DNA from 2 places in the Planococcus lenghuensis genome. Region 2 is predicted to be linked to the other one. Evidence: riboswitches for the same ligand, from Rfam matches in the RefSeq annotation. Region 2 holds a riboswitch; the other holds the start of a gene.
What was found. Region 2 has a riboswitch for FMN ahead of B0X71_RS11525 (ECF transporter S component). Riboswitches for the same ligand answer to the same signal wherever they lie in the genome.

Region 1 (3,650 bases), 1.2 Mb from region 2:
GAACGATGACGGATCTGCGCAAAGCGTTCAGTATGCCGGATGCGACGTTGGATGATCTGTATATTGCAATGACCGAGGATGACCATGATGAAGAGCCTGCATGATGTCTGGACAGTGCGCATGCGCCAGTACGCACTGGAAGTTCAGAACTATATGAAGTATATCTTCACCGGTCATTTAGCAGTCGTGCTGCTGTTTGCAATCGGTGCAGCCGGCTATGCCTACAGCGGCTGGCTTACCGATATTCCGGAAAATTTCCCGGCGGCATTGCTGCTGGCGCCTGTCTTCGGCTTGTTGCTTGCAGTCAGTCCGCCTTCCACGCTGTTAAAGGAAGCCGATAGCGTATATTTTCTGCCGCTCGAAAGCAGACTCGATGTCTTTCTGAAGCCGGCACTTCGCTGGACGTTCATGAGTCAGCTGTATCTGCCGGTGATTATCTACATCGTATCACTGCCGATGATCAATGCATTGTATGGTGTTGACAGTGCTTATCTGATCGGATTCCCGGTCCTGCTGCTATTGATGAAGTGGTTCAATGTTAAAAGCGAGTTCGCTTTCCGTAAATGGCAGGCCGGCCAAGGATTATGGCGTGACCGGCTTGGCCGGTTCCTGCTGGCTGCGCTGTTTGTGTACTTCTATGTGGAGGGGCAGGTGGCCTTTGCGGCGCTTCCGCTGTTTGCAATGATTTTATATATGCGCAGACTTCTTAATAAAGCGGAGGACCAGCCGTTTCCGTTCGATCATTTCATTGCATTGGAGCAAGGGAGGTTGCTCCGGTTTTACCGGTTCGCCAATTATTTTACCGATGTACCGCATATTAAAGGAAAAGTCCGGAGGCGCGGCTGGCTGGATCCCATATATCGCCTGATCGGTAAAGGAAAAAAGAATGCTCATCTGTATTTGGTTGCCCGTACATTCATCCGGTTTGATGACTTGTTCTATTTATGGGTCCGTCTGACACTGATCGCAATGATCGGCGTCTGGTTTGTGTCATTTGCCATTGGTGTCTGGATTTTCGCGGCGGCTTTGGCTTTCGCAACAGCCATTCAGTTAAGGCAAGGGATGAACGGCACTTCCTATTTCCGCATGGATGAATTATTCCCGCTGTCAAAGTATGACCGGAGCCGGGCTGTCCGACAGCTCATCTTCACACTGCAGGTGATACAGGCAGTCCTTGTGGCGCTCGTGGCTGTCGGCGATCCGCTGACAGCGCTCATCATATTTGCAGCTGTATTGGCAGTTTCGTCTGTCACACTGCAAGTCGCCGGCAAATAGCAGCAGCCATCAGCTTCCTTTGAAGCTGATGGCTGTTTTTTCTGTGTTTTCAGGTTTAATTTCTCTCATTTTATGATTCTGCTGTGCTAATATAATAAACACGGATCACTGATCCGTCTTCTTCGGGGCAGGGTGAAATTCCTGACCGACGGTGAGCGGGAAACCGCAAGTCCGTGAACTGTTTCCATGCGAAAGGAAATGGCCGAGCCGGTGGAAATCCGGCACCGACAGTTATAGTCTGGATGGGAGAAGAAGACGGCTTTGTTTCCGCAATGCTTTTCGTTTCTGCTGCTTCTTTCGAGTCGTATCGGAAGGAGGAGATTATTATCGAACCTGCGCATTATATGAATTTTGCCATTCAATTGGCAAGCGAGGCAAAAGGACAGACATCACCGAATCCGCTCGTCGGCGCTGTCTGTGTAAACAATCACCGGATTGTCGGGATGGGTGCACATCTCGAGGCGGGAAAACCGCATGCGGAAGTGCACGCACTGGCAATGGCAGGCGAGAATGCCCGCGGCTCTGATTTATATGTCACACTGGAACCGTGTTCACATTACGGCAAAACACCGCCTTGTGCACTGAAGATCATCGATTCGGGAGTAGCGCGTGTATTTATCGCGACGCTTGATCCGAATCCGCTTGTCTCCGGAAGAGGCGTAAAGCTTCTTGAAGAGGCCGGCATTGAAGTGATCACTGGTTTACTGAAACAGGAAGCAGCGCAGATGAATCAAGCATTTTTTCATTCCATCACCCATCAAATGCCGTATGTCACGCTGAAATCGGCGGTTACCTTGGACGGTCGCATGGCAACCGAGGCAGGAAGCAGCAAATGGATTACTTCCGAGGAAGCAAGAGAAGATGTCCATCGGCTCCGCCATATCCATGATGCCATTTTAGTCGGTGTCAATACGGTACTTCATGATCAACCTTTCCTCACCACCCGTTTGCCCCATGGTGGAAAGAATCCAATTCGCGTTATTCTCGACCGGCACCTTCGCACACCGGCCGATACCCCGGTTACAGCAGATCCTGCTGCCGGGACATTGATTTATTGTCAGGAAGATGCTCCTGACGTTCAGTACAGGAAACATGTTGAAGTGATCCGCCTGCCGGATTCTGTGTCGTTTCTGCAGGAAGTGCTCCGGGATCTGTACACCCGTGGCATCATGACCCTCCTTGTGGAAGGCGGACCTGCGGTACATTCAAGCTTTATTGAACAAGGGCTTGTTCAGGAACTGTATCTGTACCAGGCGCCGAAGCTGATCGGTAACGGGCCGTCTGTTTTCACCAGCAACCGGCGGGCGGATATGGCGGACAGTCTCAAACTGGAGATTACAGACGTTGACCAACTCGGGTCAGATATCCGTATCCGTGCCATATTTAAGGAGGCTGACTGAATGTTCACCGGTATTATAGAAGAAATCGGCCACGTTTCAGCAATCCGGCGCAAACCGCAGGCGCTGGAATTGACCATTGCCTGCTCGGTCGTTCTCGAAGATGTGAAACGGGGAGACAGCATTGCGGTGAATGGCGTCTGCCTGACCGTATCAGAGTTCGGCAAAGCCCATTTTACAGCAGACGTCATTCCGGAAACGGTGAAATCGACGACCATGAACAACCTGCGGACCGGTTCCCGTGTGAATCTGGAGCGGGCGATGGCCGCAAATGGCCGATTCGGCGGTCATTTCGTGAATGGCCATATCGATGGCGTCGGAACGATTCGGGCAGTTAAAGCCGAGTCGAACGCTATAACAAAAACAATCGAACTTGGTGCTGATCTGATGAAATATATGATCGTAAAAGGTTCTGTGGCGGTGGATGGCACGTCACTGACTGTGTTTGACGTCGGCCGGAATTCCATTGCGATCTCGCTGATTCCTACGACCCAGGAGGATTCCCTTCTTGGTGGAAAAGGAATCGGTGATTCCGTGAACATCGAATGTGATTTGCTTGCAAAGTACACGGAACGGACAATGTCGGCGCAGCCGGGCATTACACGGAGTTATTTAGCGGAACATGGATTTTGACAGGAGGGTACCATATGTTTTATTCAACAGAGGAAGCGGTCCGGGATTTAAAAGCAGGCAAAGCAGTTATCGTCATTGACGATGAAGACCGGGAGAATGAAGGGGATTTTGTTGCGCTTGCTGAACAGGCATCACCGGAAATTGTCAACCTGATGGCAACAGAAGGCAGAGGGCTTATCTGTGTGCCGGTTGCCAAGGAGATCGCAGACCGGCTTCAGCTGGATCCAATGACCGATCGGAACACCGATCACCATGGGACTGCTTTCACCATCAGTATTGATCACCGGGACACTACAACCGGTATCAGTGCATTCGAACGTTCCCATACGATTTTGCGCATGCTGG
Region 2 (3,650 bases):
TGAGCCGCCGGATCGCAGCGATCTCCTCCATCGAATGTCCTTCCTTAAACAGATGGATTGTCCGTCGTGTGGAATCGGTCAGCGCCGAACGCCGGATTACATCTTCAAGAAACGGAATCAGCAGCGGGTAATCACCATCACTGATTTCGTCAAGCCAGCTATGCAGAGTCTCAGTCGCTGCCAGTCGGACATCCATTTCCGAACAGCCGCGCTCTGCTGCCATCTGCTGCCACGTCTGACCGCTGATCCCATAGCCGGAAAACCGGCCTAACAGCACCGATTTCCCGTCATCGCCGGTCGCAGCGGCCCCTAAACTTCGTTCCATTTCTTCTTTGAACGCTTTATATGTTTCCGGTGCAGCATAGGTTGTATCCATCAGGTACTTCTTCACCCATTGCTGAATATCCGTCCGGTTCTGGACCGGGTCGAACACCCGGATGCCCTGATGCTTATGTGACAGCGTTTGAATAACCAGCGACAACCGGGCAAAAAAGAGCCGCTCCCGCCCCTGATACTTCCAGCCGTTAAAATGATGTTCGGGAAGCGCCAACTTCTCTCCTCCGGCCAATAGCCGGATCTGCTTGTCCGCTTCTCCGATAAAGCCGCTGTACCGCAGTGCGGCGACCGCTTCATCGTACTTTTCTTTTTTCAGCGCCGGCATGACACCAAAAAAAGGATGGAGGCTGAAATAACCGATATCCTGAATGGTCTGACCGGACTTTTTTCCTTTCAGCACGTGATAGGGCGCGGACACTGTCCGCTGCCCATTCAGCTTCTTCATTATGGCCAAGATCGCTTCTTCAAATGACAACTTCCGTCCCTCCAGACATCTATTGGTTGAAATGCTCAGTAAACATGATTAGAATAAATACGATAGCTCTGCGGAGCGTGTCCGGGGATTACTTAAAGGAGAGGATAGCTATGCCTAAATATACAATAGTTGATAAAGATACATGCATTGCATGTGGAGCGTGCGGTGCAGCTGCACCAGACATTTATGATTACGATGACGAAGGAATCGCCTTTGTTATCCTTGATGATAACATGGGGAATACCCCAGTGCCAGATGAACTCGAAGAAGACATGATGGATGCATTTGAGGGCTGTCCGACCGATTCCATCAAGGTGGAAGACGCTCCGTTTGACGGCGATCCGCTTAAATTTGAAGACTGATAGTCTGCCGGAAGCATGGTGCTTCCGGCTTTTCTTATGACCTGTCATAGCAACCCATACACTCAATAAAGAACAAGCAGAATAATGCCTGGACACTGATTATTCCCCAGCAAAAAAAGCCGGTTTCCCGGCTTTTTATATTTCTTCGTTATTGTTCATAAATTGTTCACTGACTGTATAACGCGCGCTGCTTTTCAATCCATGGCTGCATGCTTTTGAACAAGAGTATAACGGCCGCGGTCAGCAGGAGGCCTTTAATAACATTGAATGGCAAGATTCCGAGTACAACACTTTCAATAAGTGCGCTCCCTGTCATTTCCGGCATATTCAGAAAATACGTATACATCGGCAGGAAGACGTAAAAGTTTAGAATACTCATGCCGACAGCCATCGACAACGTGCCGGCTACAAGACCAAAACCAAGGCCGCGCAGACTGGACGCTTTCCGGTAGATTGCATAGACTGGCAGAATGAAAAGCAGACTCGTTGTAAAATTTGCCAAATGCCCGACCGGAACGCCTGTAGGGCTGCCGGATAGCAGCCAGTCCAGCACATTTTTGAATGCAGCAACCAGGATGCCGGCTGCCGGTCCCATCGTAATTGCAGCAATCAGCGCCGGCACATCACTGAAATCCACTTTCAGAAATGACGGCAACGCCGGAAGCGGAAAATTAAACAGCATCAGGATGAACGAAATGCTCGATAACATTCCAATGACCAGCATCGACTGCAGTTTCTTGTTTCTCATAATCCTCTCTCCTCACTTGATTCATCAAGAAGAAAGGCTCGAACTGTATCCGCCCAAAACAAAACCCTTAAGCTAAAACGCTTAAGGGAGAACAGGCACACTGAATTCAGCATGCCGGATTGGAAAAACGGCATACATCCGCACCTTCACCTTCTCCCATCCAGACTGTACTGTCGGCTTTGGAATCGCACCAAATCCTGCCTTGCGGCTCGCGGGCTGATGAAGCAGAACCTGCTCCAATTACCGCCGGTAGGGAATTGCACCCTGCCCCGAAGATGAATCGACTATTTTTTTAACCGCTTCCGCGGTGTAATTATCTTAATCTTAAATAAAAATGGAAGCCCTGTAAACAGAAATGCTTACAGGGCTTCCATTTTATTTTCAAACCTGCCGTCCGGCCGGACGGCAGCAGAACGGTTTTTGAAACTGCCCGAACTTTCATCATGGAATCCATAGCACTTTGTTCGGTGCAACCGGTGGTTCAAGCGGCAGTGAGAGATCATAATTCATCCAAGTGTCCTGCAACACATTCACCACCCTGACTTCATTGCCGAATGAGCCGGCTGTCAGTGCAAGGCTTTCAAAAAGTCTGGCGATTTCCGTCTCATCGAGAAGAGAAAGATCCAGCGGCTCAGCAAATGTGACAATCACTGTTCCCGCCTGTTCCTCTACTGCGTATGCAATGTCCTCCGGAATCGGAGATGCCAGCAGATCGCTCGGTGCTTCCTGAAGTGCGGTGAGCGCTTCAACAGCAGAACTATAGCCGGAGCCGTAATCCGGCGCCAAGTACATTTCCCCGTTTGCTGCCGTGAAGACAAAATAAGCTGCGCCTTCAACCCCGCCGGTTATCGGCTCCACAGGTCCGATCGGGTCAATTTCCGCCTGCTCACCTGTTTCTGTTATCACTTCAATCTGCTCGGCCTCCCGGAAGGTTTCCTGCAGACTCGCCATATAGACGGAAGCAGTGGCTGATGAAAGCCCGAACTCGTGATCAGCCGGCAGCTCATGCACGACTGTTCCGTCTTCTGATGCAATCGTGCCGGGATACGGATGATAATCATCGAATCCCAGCGCTTCTTCATCCACTTCAGCTGCAAAGGCATTATACAAGGCAGCAATTTCCGGCTCCGTGCCGTCGAGCAGCTCGGACGGAACAAGCACTGAAACCGGAACAACAAATGCTTCGGTTGTCAGTCCGAGTGACAGTAGTTCATAACCTTCCAAGTCTCCAGGATAGACGGCTGTGCGAACGTCCTCTGCCAATGGAGCCATTTCCGCACTTTCTGCCATTCCTTCTCCTTCAGCTGTCGCCGCTTCTTCAACTGCTTCCTCTTCCATTACAGCCTCTTCCTCAACGGCCGCTTCTTCACCGCCGTTATCGAGGGCAGCCTCTTCTTCCACAAGTTCCGCTTCTTCCATTCCGGCCGTTTCAAAATTGGTTTCCCGGCCGAGGAAAGAAGCCAACAGGATGCCCAAGGTCAGGAATGCCGCTGCCGCAACGACAGCGGGCATCCAATGCGTCTGCCTTTTTGGCGGTTTTGTTTCTCTTTGAAGCCGCCTTTGAACTTCTTCTTTCGGCCGGTGGTCTTCAATTTTCGGAAATTCCCGGAGCAGCTGTTCAATGCGATCGTCATCCCATTCATTATGTGCCATCCGAGCCACCCCTTTCGCCCGCGTTCATTTTTTCACGCAGCACTTTAATTCCCCGATGCTGGACGGTTTTCACTTT

Region 1: another riboswitch for FMN. It lies ahead of ribD (bifunctional diaminohydroxyphosphoribosylaminopyrimidine deaminase/5-amino-6-(5-phosphoribosylamino)uracil reductase RibD); the one in region 2 lies ahead of B0X71_RS11525 (ECF transporter S component).

What each region holds. Positions count from the first base shown of each region.
Region 1 is NZ_CP019640.1:1,031,561-1,035,210, forward strand. It holds gene B0X71_RS05220 (ABC transporter ATP-binding protein) at 1-104, shown strand, start outside; gene B0X71_RS05225 (ABC transporter permease) at 88-1,275, shown strand; FMN riboswitch at 1,390-1,533, shown strand; gene ribD (bifunctional diaminohydroxyphosphoribosylaminopyrimidine deaminase/5-amino-6-(5-phosphoribosylamino)uracil reductase RibD) at 1,518-2,675, shown strand; gene ribE (riboflavin synthase) at 2,676-3,305, shown strand; gene B0X71_RS05240 (bifunctional 3,4-dihydroxy-2-butanone-4-phosphate synthase/GTP cyclohydrolase II) at 3,320-3,650, shown strand, end outside.
Region 2 is NZ_CP019640.1:2,231,681-2,235,330, forward strand. It holds gene B0X71_RS11515 (YpbB family protein) at 1-811, opposite strand, end outside; gene B0X71_RS11520 (ferredoxin) at 922-1,173, shown strand; gene B0X71_RS11525 (ECF transporter S component) at 1,340-1,921, opposite strand; FMN riboswitch at 2,066-2,202, opposite strand; gene B0X71_RS11530 (hypothetical protein) at 2,363-3,574, opposite strand; gene sigX (RNA polymerase sigma factor SigX) at 3,564-3,650, opposite strand, start outside.